2 regions of the Agrobacterium sp. H141 genome follow, and region 1 is predicted to be linked to the other one. Evidence: riboswitches for the same ligand, from Rfam matches in the RefSeq annotation. Region 1 holds a riboswitch; the other holds the start of a gene.
What was found. Region 1 has a riboswitch for S-adenosylmethionine ahead of metA (homoserine O-acetyltransferase MetA). Riboswitches for the same ligand answer to the same signal wherever they lie in the genome.
Positions count from the first base shown of each region.

Region 1 (7,990 bases):
CATTTCCCTTGGGGCTTACGCTGTCACGCTCGTTCATTGCACCGAGGCTCGCACTTGCCGGTGATGCGGCGCATGGTATCCACCCGATTTCCGGGCAAGGTCTCAATCTGGGCTTCAAGGATGTGGCAGCGCTTGCCGAGACGATTGTCGATGCCGACCGACTGGGCCTCGATATCGGTTCGGTCAATGTGCTGGAGCGCTATCAGTCCTGGCGCCGCTTCGACACGTTCAGAATGGGTGTGACAACGGATGTTCTGAACCGGATGTTCTCGAATGATTTTGCCCCCTTGCGCGCCGTTCGCGATCTTGGGCTTGGGCTTGTCGACCGAGTTCCGGGGCTGAAAAACTATTTTATCGGCGAAGCTGCCGGATTGAAGCCTGGAGGGCCCAAGCTGCTCGCGGGGCACGGCATCTAAGAGACGAGATCAGCCTGTCAGCCCTCGATCTTGCGGGCTTCCGAAATGAGCATGATGGGAATGCCATCACGGATGGGGTATGCCAGCCTGGCTACTTCAGACACCAGCTCGTTCTTCTCCTTGTCGTAAGACAACCTTCCCTTGGTCAGCGGGCAGACGAGAAGCTCAAGAAGCTTGGGATCGACGCGACTGATGCGCTCGTCCATCTGTGTCGTCCTTTATTGGATCATGTTGTCGGAATCGCCGAAATCGCGGGCGAGAACGATCTCGGTGATGGCGATCAGCGTTTCCGCGCGGGTTTTCAGATCCGGCGCTTCCAGTAGAGCCTGCTTTTCCGGCGCGCCGAACGGCGCCATCATCGACAGGGAGTTTACCAGAGTCAGATTGCTGGCCTTTTCAATGCTTTCCCAGTCTGCCTCAAGTTTGTTGGCAACAAGATAGCTTTTGAAGGACGCCAAAAGTGCTGAACGATCAACGGAAGTCTGTTCTTCCTGGCAGGCAAGATCGGTGATGAAAGGCGTTATGCGATAGGAGCGGTAGGGCTTGTGACCGGTGATCTCATCGATCAGGCGGAAGCGGCATACACCCTCCAGCGAGACGATGTAGCGGCCGTCGCCCGATTCCGCCAAAGAGGTGATCCGTCCGATACAGCCAACCTGACACAGGTCGGGGTGCTCGCCCTTGACGGCACCCTCATGCATGGCCGGCTGCACCATGCCGATAAGCCGGTTGGACGAAAGAGCCGCGTCAAACATGGCGATATAGCGCGGCTCGAATATGTTGAGCGGCAGATGGCCAGCGGGCAGCAGCAAGGCACCGGTCAGGGGGAAAACCGGCAGGCTGTCCGGCAGGTCTTTTTCCGTTAGATATCGGGCATTTCCGACTTGCATCGCCCACTCCATTCCGTTTCCGGCGCCCCGAAACCTAGCGTTTCGGGAGGCTATCAGTGTGTTGTTGCCGCCGCGCTTAGGAAAACAGCAGCGCCGACAGTCTGCGCCGCGCCGCAATCGTCGCCGGGTCCTTTGGGCCCCATACATCGAACAGTTCCAGTAGTTCGCGGCGTGCGAGATCGTCTTCAAACGTGCGGTCACGTTTCATGATGGTCAAAAGGTGCTCGGCGGCCTCGTCGCGTTTGCCCTGAACGTTGAGGATCTTCGACAGTTTAAGGCGTGCGGCATGATCGTCGGGATCGGCAGCGATCGCTTTTTCAAGCGCTGCCGGATCGCCCAGCTTCTTCACCTCGTCGATCTGGTTCAGCTGCTTGATCGCCATCTGGATGTCGTGATCGGCCTTCAACTCGTCCGGCACACTGTCCAGCAGTTCACGGGCGTGTTCTTCCTGACCAACGGCAATCATGCACTGGGCGAGCCCGGCGACAGCCTTCGCGCTGGTCGGATCGGCCTGCATGACTGCGCCATAAAGCTGGGCTGCCTGCTGAATGTCGCCCTGATCGAAAAGCTGCTTTGCCTCCTCAATCGCTGCTTCGAGCTGCGCTCCCGCATCATCCGCGCCTGTACCGCCGAGCTTTTCGATGAATTCGCGCACCTGGCTCTCGGGCAATGCACCCATGAAGCCATCCGCTGGACGTCCATCGACAAAAGCAACAATTGCCGGGATAGACTGGATGCCGAGCTGGCCCGGGATCGAGGGGTGGTCATCAATGTTCAGTTTAACCAGCTTCACGCGCCCACCAGCTTCATTGACGACCTTTTCGAGAACAGGGGTCAATTGCTTGCACGGTCCGCACCACGGCGCCCAGAAATCGACGAGCACTGGCTGGTTGCGCGAGTCTTCAACCACATCCTTGGCGAAGCCGGCAGTGGTCGTATCCTTCACGTGATTGCCAGAGGGCGCAGGTCCGGCAGCCGGCGCGACGCCAAAGGTCGCCTGACCTGTCATCTGCTGCCCGGAAAAACCGCCATAGGGGTTGCTGCTATCACTCATCGAAATTCTCCCGCCGTCTCTGAGGCCTGCAAAGACCTTTAACCGTTACCCTACAGATCGTATGTCAGGCTGAAACTTTCAAGACAAGCGGCGTGTGGCCCGTGGCTTCGATAAAGCGCAACAGGTCGTCCCGCGCAATCGATGTGGTGGCATCGTTGGAAAGAGGATGGCAGTTGATGATCTCCTCCTTCATCAATTCTTCGTCCAGAATGAAGGTTACGTTGTTTCCGGTGTCGTTGATGGCGGCGAGGGCCGTGACTGAGCCTGGCGTTACGCCCAGATATTCCATCAGCTTTTCGGGTTTTCCGAAAGACACACGGCTTGAAGCGCCGATGATCGTATGGATGGTCTTCAGATCAACGATTGCGTGCTCTTCCACCGTGAGCAGAAAAAAACGGTCCTTCTTATCCTTCACAAACAGGTTCTTCGTGTGGCCGCCGGGTATCTCGTCTCTGAGCGATACTGATTCTGCCACCGTGAAGACAGGCTCATGGGTTTTGGTCTTATGCGTTATGTTCAGGTCGTCCAAAAGGCGAAAGAGGTCATCAGCGGTCTTGGGCACGGGCAGTCCTCTGTGATTGTTTAAAGGGCTTGGAAGGCCCGGGATTTTTAGGGGCGCTAGCGGCAATTGGCAACTGTAGCAATGCTTTGGCGCAGGTGCAGAAAGGGCGGCTCTCACGGCTGAATAATTTTTCTTCCAGAATCCGTCATTTCCCTGTTGCATTTGAAAATCGTTTGAGCGATATAGCGCCCGTCGCCGCAACGTGGTTGACCTTCGATCCAGAGCATACCCCCGGATCGTCGCTGTGAGCGGGTGTAGCTCAGGGGTAGAGCACAACCTTGCCAAGGTTGGGGTCGAGCGTTCGAATCGCTTCACCCGCTCCAATTTTCTCCCGAATAGCAGTATTGAAAATATTGGCTCGCCTCGGGCGAAGGCAATATTCATGCCTTCGCGAAAATGTAATCGGTTTCCTGGCGCAGCATGTCTCCTGGCCGCAAAATAGCCTTGGGGAAATTGCTGTGATTGACGGCGTCCGGCCAGATCTGCGTTTCCAGACAAAACCCGCCGAATGGTTGATGGTGGCGGCCGTCGAGGCCCGGCACCGGCACATCCAGTGATCCGCCGATATAGAATTGAACGCCGGGCTCGGTCGAGCGGACATCAAGGCTAACGCCGGATGCAAGGCTTTCAACCCGCGCGATGCTGCGTTTCTCTGTGCGTTCGGCGGACAAGCAGAAATTATGGTCGAAAGGCACTTGCTTGCCGTTTTCACCCCTGCGGATAGGCGCAATTTCACGAAAATCGAATGGTGTTTTCTCGACTGAACGCTGTTCACCCGTCGGTATGAGCTTGTCGTCAACGGGAAGATAATGCTTGGCGGCGATCATGATCCGATGATCGAGAATCGTATCGCCACCATCCAGATTGAAATAGGAATGATGGCAGATATTGGCGGGTGTCGGTTGATCCGTGATGGTTTCATGCGTGACGGAAAAAATGCCGCCTTCCTTCAATCGGTAGGTGGTCTTCACAGTGCAGTTGCCGGGATAACCGCCCCGGCCGTCAGGATCGGTAAATGTCAGGACGGCGTAATCGCTTCCATAGTCAACGAGTTCCCAAGTATTGACCCCCATGCCATCGCCGCCGCCATGAAGGTGGCCATAGCCGCCTTCGTTCAGGTCAAGCTGGTAGCTTTTGCCGTCGATCGTCATGCGACCATTGGCGATGCGGTTGGCGTAGCGACCCGGCGTGGTGCCGAAGTAAGGGGAATGGGCCAGATAGTCGCTGAAGCGTTCGAAGCCGAGCACGAGAGAAGGTTCATGGCCGTCGAGGCGCAGATCCTGAAGCACTCCACCCCAGGTCAGGATGGAGGCCTTCAGGCCACCGCCTGATAAATGGATGCGGTGAACCGGTTGGCCTTTCTTATCCGTTCCAAAAAGCTCAAGCTTTGACTGATCGCTTGTCACGTTGTTATTCCTCCCCTTGAATGCCTAGCTGCCCGTCTTTCCGATGGCCTTCAGCTCGTATGGCGTGGTCTGATAGATTTCGTTGATCCAGTTTCCGAAAAAAAGGTGGGCATGGCTGCGCCAGCGGTTTTGCGGCGGCCGGTCCGGATTATCTCCGGGAAAATAATTGAAGGGCGGCTTGATCGGCGCGCCCGTCTCCACGTCGCGGAAATATTCATCTGCGAGAGAGGTGGAATCATATTCGACATGGTTGAACATGTAGAGGCGCCTGGATGCTTCTTCCTGAACAAGGCAGACACCCATTTCATCCGATTCCATCAGAATCTCGAGGCCCTCAACCTTCTCGATGTCGGCTCTTCGAACTTCTGTCCATCTCGATACCGGGATCTGGAAATCATCGGAGAACCCACTGAGATAGACGGATGACGGCTTGAGGTTCTGATGACGATAGACACCGAAGGCCTTTTCACCGAGCGCATATTTCGGCACGCCATGAAAATGATAGATCGCAGCCATCGCACCCCAGCAGATATTCAGCGTGGAGTGAACATTGGTCTTTGTCCAATCGAGGATCTGGCACATTTCATCCCAGTAGGTCACATCCTCAAAGGGGAGCGTTTCAATCGGAGCGCCGGTGATGATGAAGCCGTCGAACTGACGGTCCTTCACTTCATCCCAGGTTTCATAGAATGAGAGCAGGTGCTCTTCCGGCGTGTTTTTGGCCCTGTGCCCGCCGATGCGGATGAGCGAAAACTCCACCTGAAGCGGTGATGCGCCGACCAGTCTTGCGATCTGAAGCTCTGTCTTGATCTTGTTCGGCATGAGGTTGAGGAGGCCGATTTGCAAGGGGCGGATGTCCTGGCGGATCGCTTCGGTTTCCGTCATGACGCGCACGCCCTCATCAAGGAGGGTTTCGAAGGCTGGTAGCGTATCGGGGATCTTGATCGGCATATTTGGCTCGACTTTCCTTCTCGTCGCGGAATACCGCGTACAAAAATCCGGCCGCTTGGTGATCGCCACCGGTTCCGGGAAGTCTGTCAACTTGCCACGGCCCTTTAGCGATTTGTTTAACGTGGCTGCAAGCCGGCCGGCCAAATCACCACGATCAGCAGCTTTGATAGCTCTGCCGCAGCAGGTGGTCAACGAAAAAGCATGATGCAACCTGTGCTGTTCGGGCTTGACCCGGAGGGGGTGCTGACTACATAAGACGCGTGGCCGGGTTTCTTCGCCTTGCGCGGACCACATAATTTTATGCCCGGCATCGCTCTCAGCCGAAAGCGAAATAGCACCTGAAGAGTGCCGTCGTTCATACCGCCTTATCGGCGGGCACGAACTATGTGTTACCTCAAACGAAGGAGACAACGTGCAAGTTATTGTCCGTGACAACAATGTAGACCAGGCGTTGCGTGCGCTGAAAAAGAAGATGCAGCGCGAAGGCCTTTTCCGTGAAATGAAGGCTCGCCAAGCCTATGAGAAGCCATCTGCTCGCCGCGCTCGCGAAAAGGCAGAAGGCATCAGCCGCATGCGCAAGCTGGCCCGCAAGAAAGCACAGCGCGAAGGGCTGATTCCGGGACCTCGCAAAAAAGTAGCTGCAGGGCGGTAATCGCGCCCATTTGCGTGAGATATGATCGCATCGGTCTTAGATCGATCTGGCAACAAGGGTGAAGGCGCCGCGTTTTGGTACTTCTATACAGTACCGCTGTTTCGATGCGCCTTTCCCTTTTGCGTAAAGATGCGCTAAGGGCTCGTTTCATGAACGAACCCGCTTTTACAATCCTTCTTGGTGGAATGCTGACGCCTTCGGAACGGCTTAAACAAGTCGTCGCCGACACGCGCGCCATTGCCGCTGATGGTGGCATGCGTCACGCGAAAATGCTGGGACTTCAGCCTGAGCTTTGGGTTGGCGATTTCGACAGTTCCGATGACCTGCCCGAAAGCGATTATCCCGGCATTTTGAGGATGCCTTATCCGGCCAGAAAGAATGTGACGGACGGGGAGATTGCCGTGGATGAGGCGATAGCCCGAGGGGCGCGCAAGCTTGTTCTGGTGGGCGCGCTTGGCGGTGAGCGCTCCGACCATGCGATGATGCACCTGATTGCCGGTGTCGCATTGGCGAAATCCGGTCTGGACGTGATGATGACCTCGGGCGACGAAGAAGCATATCCGTTGCTTTCAAGGCCCTTGCATCTCGACTTGCCGCAAGGCTCGCTGTTTTCCGTGCTTGGTCTGACAAGGCTTGAAGGCCTTACCATTCGCAATGCACGCTACCCGCTCAACGACTTTACCCTTCCATTCGGTTCTTCGCGGACGATTTCGAACGTCGCCGAAGGACCAGTCGAATTCACGCTGGGCAGCGGCGATGCCGTGATCCTTGCGCGCCCTCATGACCTGACCGGAGCCTGAAACCTTGGCGCCTCCCATTTTGAAACTCGACGACATCAAGCTTTCCTTTGGCGGTACGCCATTGCTCGACGGCGCAAATCTGCAGGTAGAACCGGGCGACCGGATTTGTCTCGTGGGGCGAAACGGCTCCGGCAAGTCGACGCTGATGAAGATTGCCGCCGGCATGGTGGAGTCACAGTCGGGCGAGGTGTTTAGGCATCCGTCTTCGACGATCCGCTATCTGGAGCAGGCTCCGGATTTCGGCGGATATACCACCGTTCAGGCATATGCAGAATCGGGGCTTGGCCCCGGAGACGATGCCTATCGGGTCACTTATCTGCTGGAACATCTGGGATTGACCGGCGAGGAAGATCCTACGCGATTGTCGGGTGGGGAGGCGCGGCGTGCGGCGCTTGCGCGCGTATTGGCGCCGGAACCCGATATTCTTCTCCTGGATGAGCCGACCAACCATCTGGACCTTCCGACAATCGAGTGGCTGGAAGCCGAGCTTGCTTCTTCGCGCAGTGCCCTCGTGCTGATCTCGCATGACCGTCGTTTTCTCGAGAAAGTCTCCAATGCCACCGTCTGGCTCGACCGGGGTCTTTCACGTCGTCTCGACCGTGGCTTCGGTTTCTTCGAGGAATGGCGCGACAAGGTGCTGGAAGAAGAAGAGATCGAGCAGCACAAGCTTGGCAAGGCCATCGAACGCGAAGAGCACTGGCTACGCTATGGTGTAACGGCGCGGCGCAAGCGCAATATGCGTCGCCTTGGCAACCTGCAGCAGTTGCGCTCCGATTATCGCGGTCATAAGGGTCCTCAGGGCACAATCCAGGCCAATATCACCGAGGGCAAGGATAGCGGCAAGCTGGTAATCGAGGCGGAGCGAATTACCAAGGCCTATGGCGAGCGGACCATTGTGTCGCCGTTTTCGCTGCGCGTGCATCGTGGGGATTGCATTGGCTTCGTTGGTCCAAATGGTGCCGGCAAGACGACGCTGTTGAAAATGCTGACCGGTGAGCTCGCTCCGGACGAGGGGACGGTCAAGCTCGGTACCAATCTGGATATCGCCACGCTTGATCAGAAACGTGAGGATCTGAACCTCAATGACACGCTTGCCCACTATCTGACCGATGGTCGCGGCGATAACCTGCTGGTTAACGGCGAGCAGAAGCATGTGACTGGCTATATGAAAGACTTCCTCTTTCAGCCGGAGCAGGCGAGAACGCCGATCAAGAACCTGTCTGGTGGCGAGCGCGCCCGGCTGATGCTGGCACGGATCA
Region 1 is NZ_CM169893.1:188,114-196,103, forward strand. It holds gene ACWPM9_RS00835 (ubiquinone biosynthesis hydroxylase) at 1-416, shown strand, start outside; gene ACWPM9_RS00840 (Trm112 family protein) at 434-622, opposite strand; gene ACWPM9_RS00845 (LON peptidase substrate-binding domain-containing protein) at 635-1,306, opposite strand; gene trxA (thioredoxin) at 1,383-2,360, opposite strand; gene ACWPM9_RS00855 (prolyl-tRNA synthetase associated domain-containing protein) at 2,425-2,928, opposite strand; tRNA gene ACWPM9_RS00860 (tRNA-Gly) at 3,171-3,245, shown strand; gene ACWPM9_RS00865 (aldose epimerase family protein) at 3,303-4,328, opposite strand; gene metA (homoserine O-acetyltransferase MetA) at 4,353-5,279, opposite strand; SAM riboswitch at 5,364-5,441, opposite strand; gene rpsU (30S ribosomal protein S21) at 5,692-5,931, shown strand; gene ACWPM9_RS00880 (thiamine diphosphokinase) at 6,081-6,731, shown strand; gene ACWPM9_RS00885 (ABC-F family ATP-binding cassette domain-containing protein) at 6,736-7,990, shown strand, end outside.

Region 2 (7,990 bases), 600 kb from region 1:
AGCTTCGACAGCCACGTCGGTTAGTTCAGGACGCGGGCCAGACCCGGGCTATCGAGCGAAAATGCGGGGATGGCGACATTGAAACGTTCGCCGTCCTCTGTCTGCATCTGATAATGACCGAACATCATGCCTGATGGCGTATCCAGCGGGCATCCCGACTGGTATTCGTAGGATGCTCCAGGATCGAGCTGGGGCTGTTCACCGACGACCCCCGGGCCGCGAACCTCGTCCACCTGCCCGTTTTGATCGGTGATATTCCAGTAACGGTTGATCAGTCTCACCGGCTTGTCGGAATGGTTTGATATGACGACACGATAGCCCCAGACATAGCGGTCGTCACCCGGATCGGATTGCTCCTCCAGATAATACGGCTCGACACTCACCTCTATGTCCCTCGTCAGGGCTCGATACATTCGCCAAACCTCCAATCAGTTCGTTAACCATATTCTACAGCCTGACGTTAACGTCAATAAAAGGCTGTGGCGCATGCACGCTCCACAGCCTTTGTTACAGATTATTTCTGGGCATCCACGCGACAATTATCGGTAGCGTGACAGAGGTCAGGCCTTCACGACATCCAATGCCCGGGCGAAGTCCTCGAGCAGATCGTCGCCATCCTCGATACCGCAGGACAACCGGACGGTGCCATCGGTTATGCCCAGCTCCGCACGCGCTTCGTCACTGAGGTTCTTGTGCGTGGTGGTTGCCGGATGGGTGATCAGGCTCTTGGCATCGCCAAGATTGTTGGAGATGGTCACCACGTCCAATGCGTCCTGCAAGGCGAAGGCCGCATCCTTGCCGCCCTTCATTTCGAAGGCAACGAGCGTCGATCCGCCCGTCATCTGCTTTGCAATGATGCTGGCCTGAGGATGATCGGCGCGTCCCGGATAAATGACACGGGCCACCTTGCCGCTGTCGGCGAGCAGGTCGGCGATCCTTGCCGCATTCTCCGTCTGCTGCTTTACCCGCAGAGGCAGCGTCTCAATGCCCTTCAGCAATGTCCATGCATTGAACGGAGACATGGCGGGACCGCTATGACGGAAATAGTCATGCAGGTTTTCGTCGATCCATTCCTTGTTGGACAGAACGACGCCTCCCAGACAACGACCCTGACCATCGATATGCTTGGTTGCGGAGTAGACGACGACATGTGCACCCAGTTCCAAAGGCTTCTGGAACAGCGGAGTTGCAAAGACATTGTCGACAACCAGTGTCGCGCCTGCCTGATCGGCCAGTCTTGCCACGGCTGCAATATCAACCACTTCCAGTGTCGGATTGGTCGGGCTTTCGAGGAAGAAGACCTTTGTATTGGGGCGGATCGCCTCTTCCCATTTTGCGAGATCGCGACCATCGACCAGTGTGCAGTCGATGCCATAGCGAGGGGCGAGCGTCTCGACCACCCAGCGGCACGAACCGAACAGGGCGCGAGCAGCAACGATGTGGTCGCCCGTTTTCAGCTGACACATGATCGCAGCCGTGATTGCGGCCATGCCCGATGCCGTGGCGCGCGCATCTTCGGCACCTTCCAGCATGCACATGCGCTTTTCAAACATATCATTGGTCGGGCTGCCGTAACGGGCGTAGATAAAACCGTCGTCCTCGCCCTTGAAGCGCGCCTCTGCGGCGGCGGAATTGTCGTAGACGAAGCCCTGGGTCAGGAAGATTGCTTCCGATACCTCACCGTATTGCGAGCGGAGTGTTCCTCCATGGACAAGTTGCGTTGCCGGGCGCCATTTCTTGCTCATGCCACGTGCCTTTCAAACAAAAAAAACCGGTCGCAAAAGCAGACCGGTTTCATACCCGGTCTTTTTAGCCATTTGTTTAACGTGGCTGCAAGCCGACCGGCCAAATCACCACGGGATAAGGGCCTAATACGCCGGTTGGTGACTTGCGTCAATTCTCCGCTTTTGATTTTGTCTCGCCAAACAGGAACGACGACATGACTAGGAAATCAGGCATTCTGGCCGACCGCGCCATCAAGGCGCTCTTCGCTGAAGGTCAGCTGAAAAGCCAGGACACACTCGACAGCGACCAGATACAGCCAGCCAGCCTCGATCTGCGCCTTGGCTCGAAAGCTATCCGCGTGCGCGCCAGTTTCATGCCGGGCCCCGGCTGCACCGTTGCCGAGAAGCTTGAGCGGCTGACCCTTCACGAGATCGACCTTGAGAACGGAGCGGTGCTGGAAACCGGCTGCGTCTACATCGTTCCGCTGATGGAAAGCCTTGAGCTTCCAGAGGATATTTCGGCGTCGGCGAACCCCAAGAGTTCCACTGGTCGCCTGGACATCTTTACCCGCGTCATGGTCGACCGGGCCCAGGAGTTCGACAAGGTGCCGGCCGGCTATAAAGGGCCGCTCTATCTGGAGATTTCGCCGCGGACATTCCCGATCATCGTTCGACGCGGCTCACGCCTGTCGCAGATCCGCTTTCGTGTCGGGCACGCCTTGCTGTCAGAAGCGCAATTGCTGGACCTGCATTCCGCTGAAACGCTTGTTGCCAGTGATGTGCCCAATGTCTCCGGCGGTGGCATTGCGCTTTCGATCGACCTGACCGGCTCCAGCCCTGACGGTCTGATCGGCTATCGGGGCAAGCACCACACTTCTGTGATAGATGTTGACCGGAAAGCCGCCCACGACATTCTCGACTTCTGGGAACCGATCTATAACCGCGGCAGCCGCGAACTGATCCTCGATCCGGACGAGTTCTATATTCTCGTTTCCAACGAGGCTGTGCATGTGCCTCCCCTTTATGCTGCTGAAATGACGCCATACGACCCGCTGGTGGGTGAGTTCCGCGTGCACTATGCCGGCTTCTTCGACCCGGGCTTTGGACATGCGGGCGCCGGCGGTGCCGGAAGCCGTGCTGTACTGGAAGTGCGCAGCCACGAAGTCCCCTTCATTCTCGAGCATGGCCAGATTATCGGCCGGCTGGTTTATGAGGACATGCAGGAAAAGCCGGAAGGGCTTTATGGCACCGGGCTCGGGTCGAACTATCAGGCGCAGGGCCTGAAGCTCTCCAAGCATTTCCGCGCAGGCTGAGCCTTCGTTTTTGCGCTTGCTGGCTGCCGTCGCTTGCTGGTAATGAAGTCTCATCGCGGGTGTAGCTCAATGGTAGAGCAGCAGCTTCCCAAGCTGAATACGAGGGTTCGATTCCCTTCACCCGCTCCAAAGTCTTGGCTTCCATCTCCGGCTCCACCATCTCTGGCGACGCACTTGTTCCTGTGCTGCCGGCGAATGGGGTGTCTTGTGCCAGAAGAACGGATTGCGCCTGAGTTCAAACACGGCGCGCCAGGCAGCGATGGTGATCATCATCCAGTAGACCGGGACACCAATCCATCGCATGCCGATTCGTTGTTTTTCCTGCGGCATCATGGGTGAGACACCGAGTGCGATGAACACCGCATAAGATCCCATGACGTTGAGAAGATCGACAACGATCAGAATAATCTGAAGCGCGCTGATCGGCGGCTTCGGCGTTTCAAGCATGAACATGCAAGATTGGATCAGTGCGACGACGAGAGCCGGATGGAGCAATGCGGATACGATCACACCACCGAACAGCAACTGAAATACGACAAAGCCCTTCCAGCCCATCTCCGCCCTTGCTTCCCGATTGTCCCGCGTGACAACCAGCCATGTCTGCAGCCATCCCTTGAACCAACGGGTACGTTGGCGCATCCAAACCGACAGGTCTACCGGCGCATCCTCAAGCGTGTGATGTCTGAGCACACCGGTACGGTAGCCAAGACGGTGCAGGCGCATGCCGAGGTCCGCATCCTCGGTCACATTGAAGGGATCCCAGCCGCCGATGCGGCGCAGAATATCCGTGCGGAAATGATTCGACGTCCCGCCCAGGGGGATGGGCATGCGGAGACGCGCTAGAAAGGGGAGAAGACCACGAAACTGCGCTGCATATTCCAAGGCAAACAGCGCGCTTAAGAAGCAGCGATTGCCATTTGTGATGATCAATGGCGCTTGCAGACATGCCAGATCCTCAGGCAGCGCAGTAAAGCGCGCATGGGCTTCCTTCAATTGGCCGCGATGCGGCCTATCCTCGGCATCATAGACAACAATATAGCGACCGCGCGCGGCGCACAATGCGTAGCTCAAGGCCTTCGGCTTTGTGCGCGGTCCGAAATCGGGCACCTCGACGATCTCATACTGCCGGCCAGGTTTGAGGGCCTTCAGGGCCTCAATGGTTTCTAGGTCATCCGCCTCGCAAAGCAGTTTTATATCCAGCCGCGACTTCGGCCAGTCGAGCCGGTCCAGTGCCCTCAGCAGCTGCGGGGCAACGGCCGCTTCGCGGTAAAGGGCAACCATCACGGTATAGGTCGGCAACACTTCTTCAGCGCTTGTCGGTGCCGCGCCGACCTGGCGCATGGCGTGGCCAAGCGACGCAATACGCAGACAAAGGGCCGAAAAGTAGAGCAGCGAGAAGGTGGAATGCAGCACATTTAAAACGATGCTGCTTGCCAGCATGGAGGCGGTGACAATAGCGCTCAAGCACAACCCTAGCCAGAAACCCTGCCCCCCGCTCATGACAATCCGCGCCGAGAATTTGGGACGCTCCTCGAACAGGTGTGAGACGGCAGCGGCCACTCGTCTCTTCTCACCTGCCTGCCAGACCGCACGGCGCAAGCTGGAGGGACGGGTGACAACGAGCAGATCGGCGAGTTGGGGCAATTCTCTCAAGCGACCGATCAGATGGTCCATCTTGCGTGCTTCCGGCACAATCGCCGTCACAGTCGAAGCCTGGGGATGAAAGACGCGCAGATATTGCGGCGTGATCAACTGGGTATCGAGACCACGGATGTCGGAGACATTGGAAGGCGAAACGGCATCGACATAGGCAAGGCCGGCATCGCGCGCCAAGGCCTCGTAATAGGCCGCTTCCTGAATGCCTAATTCACATAGCAATTCCTGCTCGATCGTCGTGCCGCGACGCCGTGCGAGTTCGGCCGCCTTGGCAATCGTCGGCTTGCCTATACCGATGCGTCTGAATACATGCTGTTCGCCAAACGGATCGTAGACAGGCTCAAGGGAATCCCCCAGCGCATCGCGACCACGGACATCGCTGCCGTGCCGCGTCTTTCCAGGACCTGCCGTATGATCAGCATATTCCCCTGAACGCACTATTCTGATAACCGTCATCCAGGCAGATGACGTCCCCGATTTCCCCACAACGGATGATAGTGATGCGGTTGAAATATACATCCCTAGTTTCAGGGGGGCTGTTTCAAATAGCTACGCTTCTGACGCCCGGCGCGGCTACACATGCCGCGATGGCAGCCCAGATCGACACAGCGCCGATGCCCATGCTTTTCGATAGCCGGGAACGGCTACCGAGGCCGGATCTGTCTAATCTGGTGCGATTTCGGGTCCTGACTTCAACGGACTTTCCACCCTTCAACTTTGCGGACCAGACCGGACGATTGTCTGGATTTCACGTCGATCTTATTCGGGAAATCTGTGCTGAACTGAACATTGAGGCCAAGTGCCAGATCCAGGCACTCGCCTTTTCGGACCTGGAAGAGGCGCTGGAATCCGGTCAGGGAGAAGCCGTGATCGCCGGCATCTCCGTCACCGAGGCACTCAGACGCAAGTTCGATTTTTCGCGCCCGTATATGATGCTGCCGGCGCGGTTTGTGCGCAACAAGGCGACCAAGGGAAAGGGCGAAGATATCAGGGCGTTGAACGGCCAGACGGTCGGCGTGGTCGAGGGCACAGCGCATCAAGCAATGCTGTCTTCCTTTTTCCCGCGCATGAAAGCCAGCTTGTACGAGAACCGGGGCAGTCTTCTCGATGGCCTGCGCAAAGGCGAGATTGGCGCGGCATTTGCCGATGCTCAGCAATTGTCGTTCTGGGTCAACAGCAAGTCCTCAGAATCCTGCTGCGAACTGTTTGGCGCCCCCTATTTCTCCGAGCGGTTTCTGGGCGAAGGACTGACCGTTATGGTCCGCGACGACGACGCTACCTTGCGGCAGGCAATCGACAGCGCTCTTTCGACGCTATCGCGCAAGGGTCGCTTGCAGGACATCTATCTGCGCTACTTCCCTTATGGGCTGTATGGAGAGCGCGCCGACGCGACAGCAGGTCAGGATCTGCGGTAGCGGGCAATCGCGCTGCGTTCGATGGCTGCACAGGTCAGTTTGTCGAGCTCCAGACGGTCGCGCAGCATCTGCAACAGGCGGATTTCTTCAGGCAAGATCGCCGCATCGATGGCCATGACGTCCACGGCAAGCGCATAGGCCGTGTCCCGCAGGCGCTTGGGCAGGGCGTCGCGAATGGTCTCAAGCGCGATCTCAAGACCTTCGGTCCCGGACAGAATTTCTGCGCAACGCCTGGAGGCCGAAATCAGGTCCTGCTTGTCGAAACTGGCAAAGACCGGCAGCGACTCGACCAGTTGACCAATGCGCTCAAGCTCACGCTCGGCCATGGCATTATCGACGGCAGACGCCATTACCATAACAAAGATCAGCGCATCGTGATGGGTGATCTGTTCTTTCATTTCGCAATATCCTCGTCATGCATCAGGCAGTGGGAATAGAGTAGGCACTCAATTTCACCCGTTCAAGGTGGCCCGATGGCGCATGCCTATCGGGGATCGCTACCGTAGAGCCCACGTCGCGCTGTTCTGGCCTCGTCTGCCAATTCCTCAAGCGACGTTCCAGGCGTAACCTCGGCCCAACCGTGTTTGGCCAGCCAAGCGCCGATATCGATATCGCCAATGTTGCACGTCGTGACGAGCACGCCTTGCCAGTCGGCACCGTCGTGCTCACAGGAGACGGAGCGACTGCGCAACAGCATACGCTGGTGGGTCAGCGCCACCATGCCACAAGGCCAGACGTCACCGCCCTCAGTTGCACATTGCCGCTCGACATCCGTTGGCTCGACATCACGGAACCGCACCTTGCGACCCTTCACCGAAATCAGGCCGGCTGCCAGACTGCGCGGCCGCGACAACAGGACGACCTTGACCCGTTCCTTGCGCTCATGCGGTCGCGTGAAGGGTTCTCTCGGGGCAACGCGCTCCAGATTTTCAAGATCTGTCGCCAGTGGAGACGCAAAGCGTTTGGGGCTGACCAGACGGACTGCGCGGTTTTCGATGACAAATGGTTCAGGTTGCGCGGCTTCTGACAATTCCCGATCAGTTGCCACCGAGACACCAGATGTTTGCGAATCCGGCGCGGCGACAATCAACAAGGCGATGATCGACAGGGCTGCCATTCCGCACAGCAATGTGACGACCGGGTGCATAGGCAAACAGTCCTATTGGCTCGCCCAGATAATTCTGGCGACCCACTCGACATCCGACAACTCGAAATGGCGCAGTGGATGTTCGGGGTTGAGCGAGGTGAGTTCGATTGCCTTTGCGGTCTGTCGCGACAGGATCTTTGCCATGACCTCACCGCCGGTCGTCTTGACCACCACACGGTCGCCGCGCCGAACCTGAGCGGCGGGCTCCACGATCAAAACATCACCATCGCGATATAATGGAAGCATGCTGTCGCCCTGGACTTCCAGGGCATAAACACCGACCTTGCGCTCCGGCGAGGCCGGGAATTCGACCAGATCCCAGCCCTGTCCGGCGGGGAAACCACCATCGTCGAAAAAGCCTCCAGCGCCGGCCTGAGCAAATCCCAGCAAGGGAATGGAACCCGGTTGCGGTGGAAAGGCTCCACCGGGCACCGGATCGGGGCCGCCATCCCGAATCAACTGCATGAACTGTTCAATGCTGGCACCCGTTGCCTCCAGAACCTTGGCTATCGATTCTGTCGATGGCCAACGCATGCGCCCGTCAGAGGCGATCCGTTTGGACTTGTTGAAAGCCGTTGGATCGAGGCCTGCACGACGGGCAAGCCCGGACGGCGAAAGCTGACGGCTTTCGGCGAGCCTATCAATGGCATTCCAGATCTTATCGTGCGAAAACATGGCAGCGCAAATCCCAGAACCCGAACAACCTTTATCAAGTCCAATTCCAAAAGGTTTGCG
Region 2 is NZ_CM169893.1:3,861,286-3,869,275, forward strand. It holds gene ACWPM9_RS18145 (Hsp33 family molecular chaperone) at 1-1, shown strand, start outside; gene apaG (Co2+/Mg2+ efflux protein ApaG) at 21-413, opposite strand; gene ACWPM9_RS18155 (O-succinylhomoserine sulfhydrylase) at 561-1,745, opposite strand; SAM riboswitch at 1,789-1,867, opposite strand; gene ACWPM9_RS18160 (2'-deoxycytidine 5'-triphosphate deaminase) at 1,940-3,037, shown strand; tRNA gene ACWPM9_RS18165 (tRNA-Gly) at 3,093-3,166, shown strand; gene ACWPM9_RS18170 (glycosyltransferase family 2 protein) at 3,155-5,149, opposite strand; gene ACWPM9_RS18175 (transporter substrate-binding domain-containing protein) at 5,191-6,108, shown strand; gene ACWPM9_RS18180 (tellurite resistance TerB family protein) at 6,093-6,506, opposite strand; gene ACWPM9_RS18185 (thermonuclease family protein) at 6,593-7,255, opposite strand; gene ACWPM9_RS18190 (S24 family peptidase) at 7,268-7,930, opposite strand.
Region 2: another riboswitch for S-adenosylmethionine. It lies ahead of ACWPM9_RS18155 (O-succinylhomoserine sulfhydrylase); the one in region 1 lies ahead of metA (homoserine O-acetyltransferase MetA).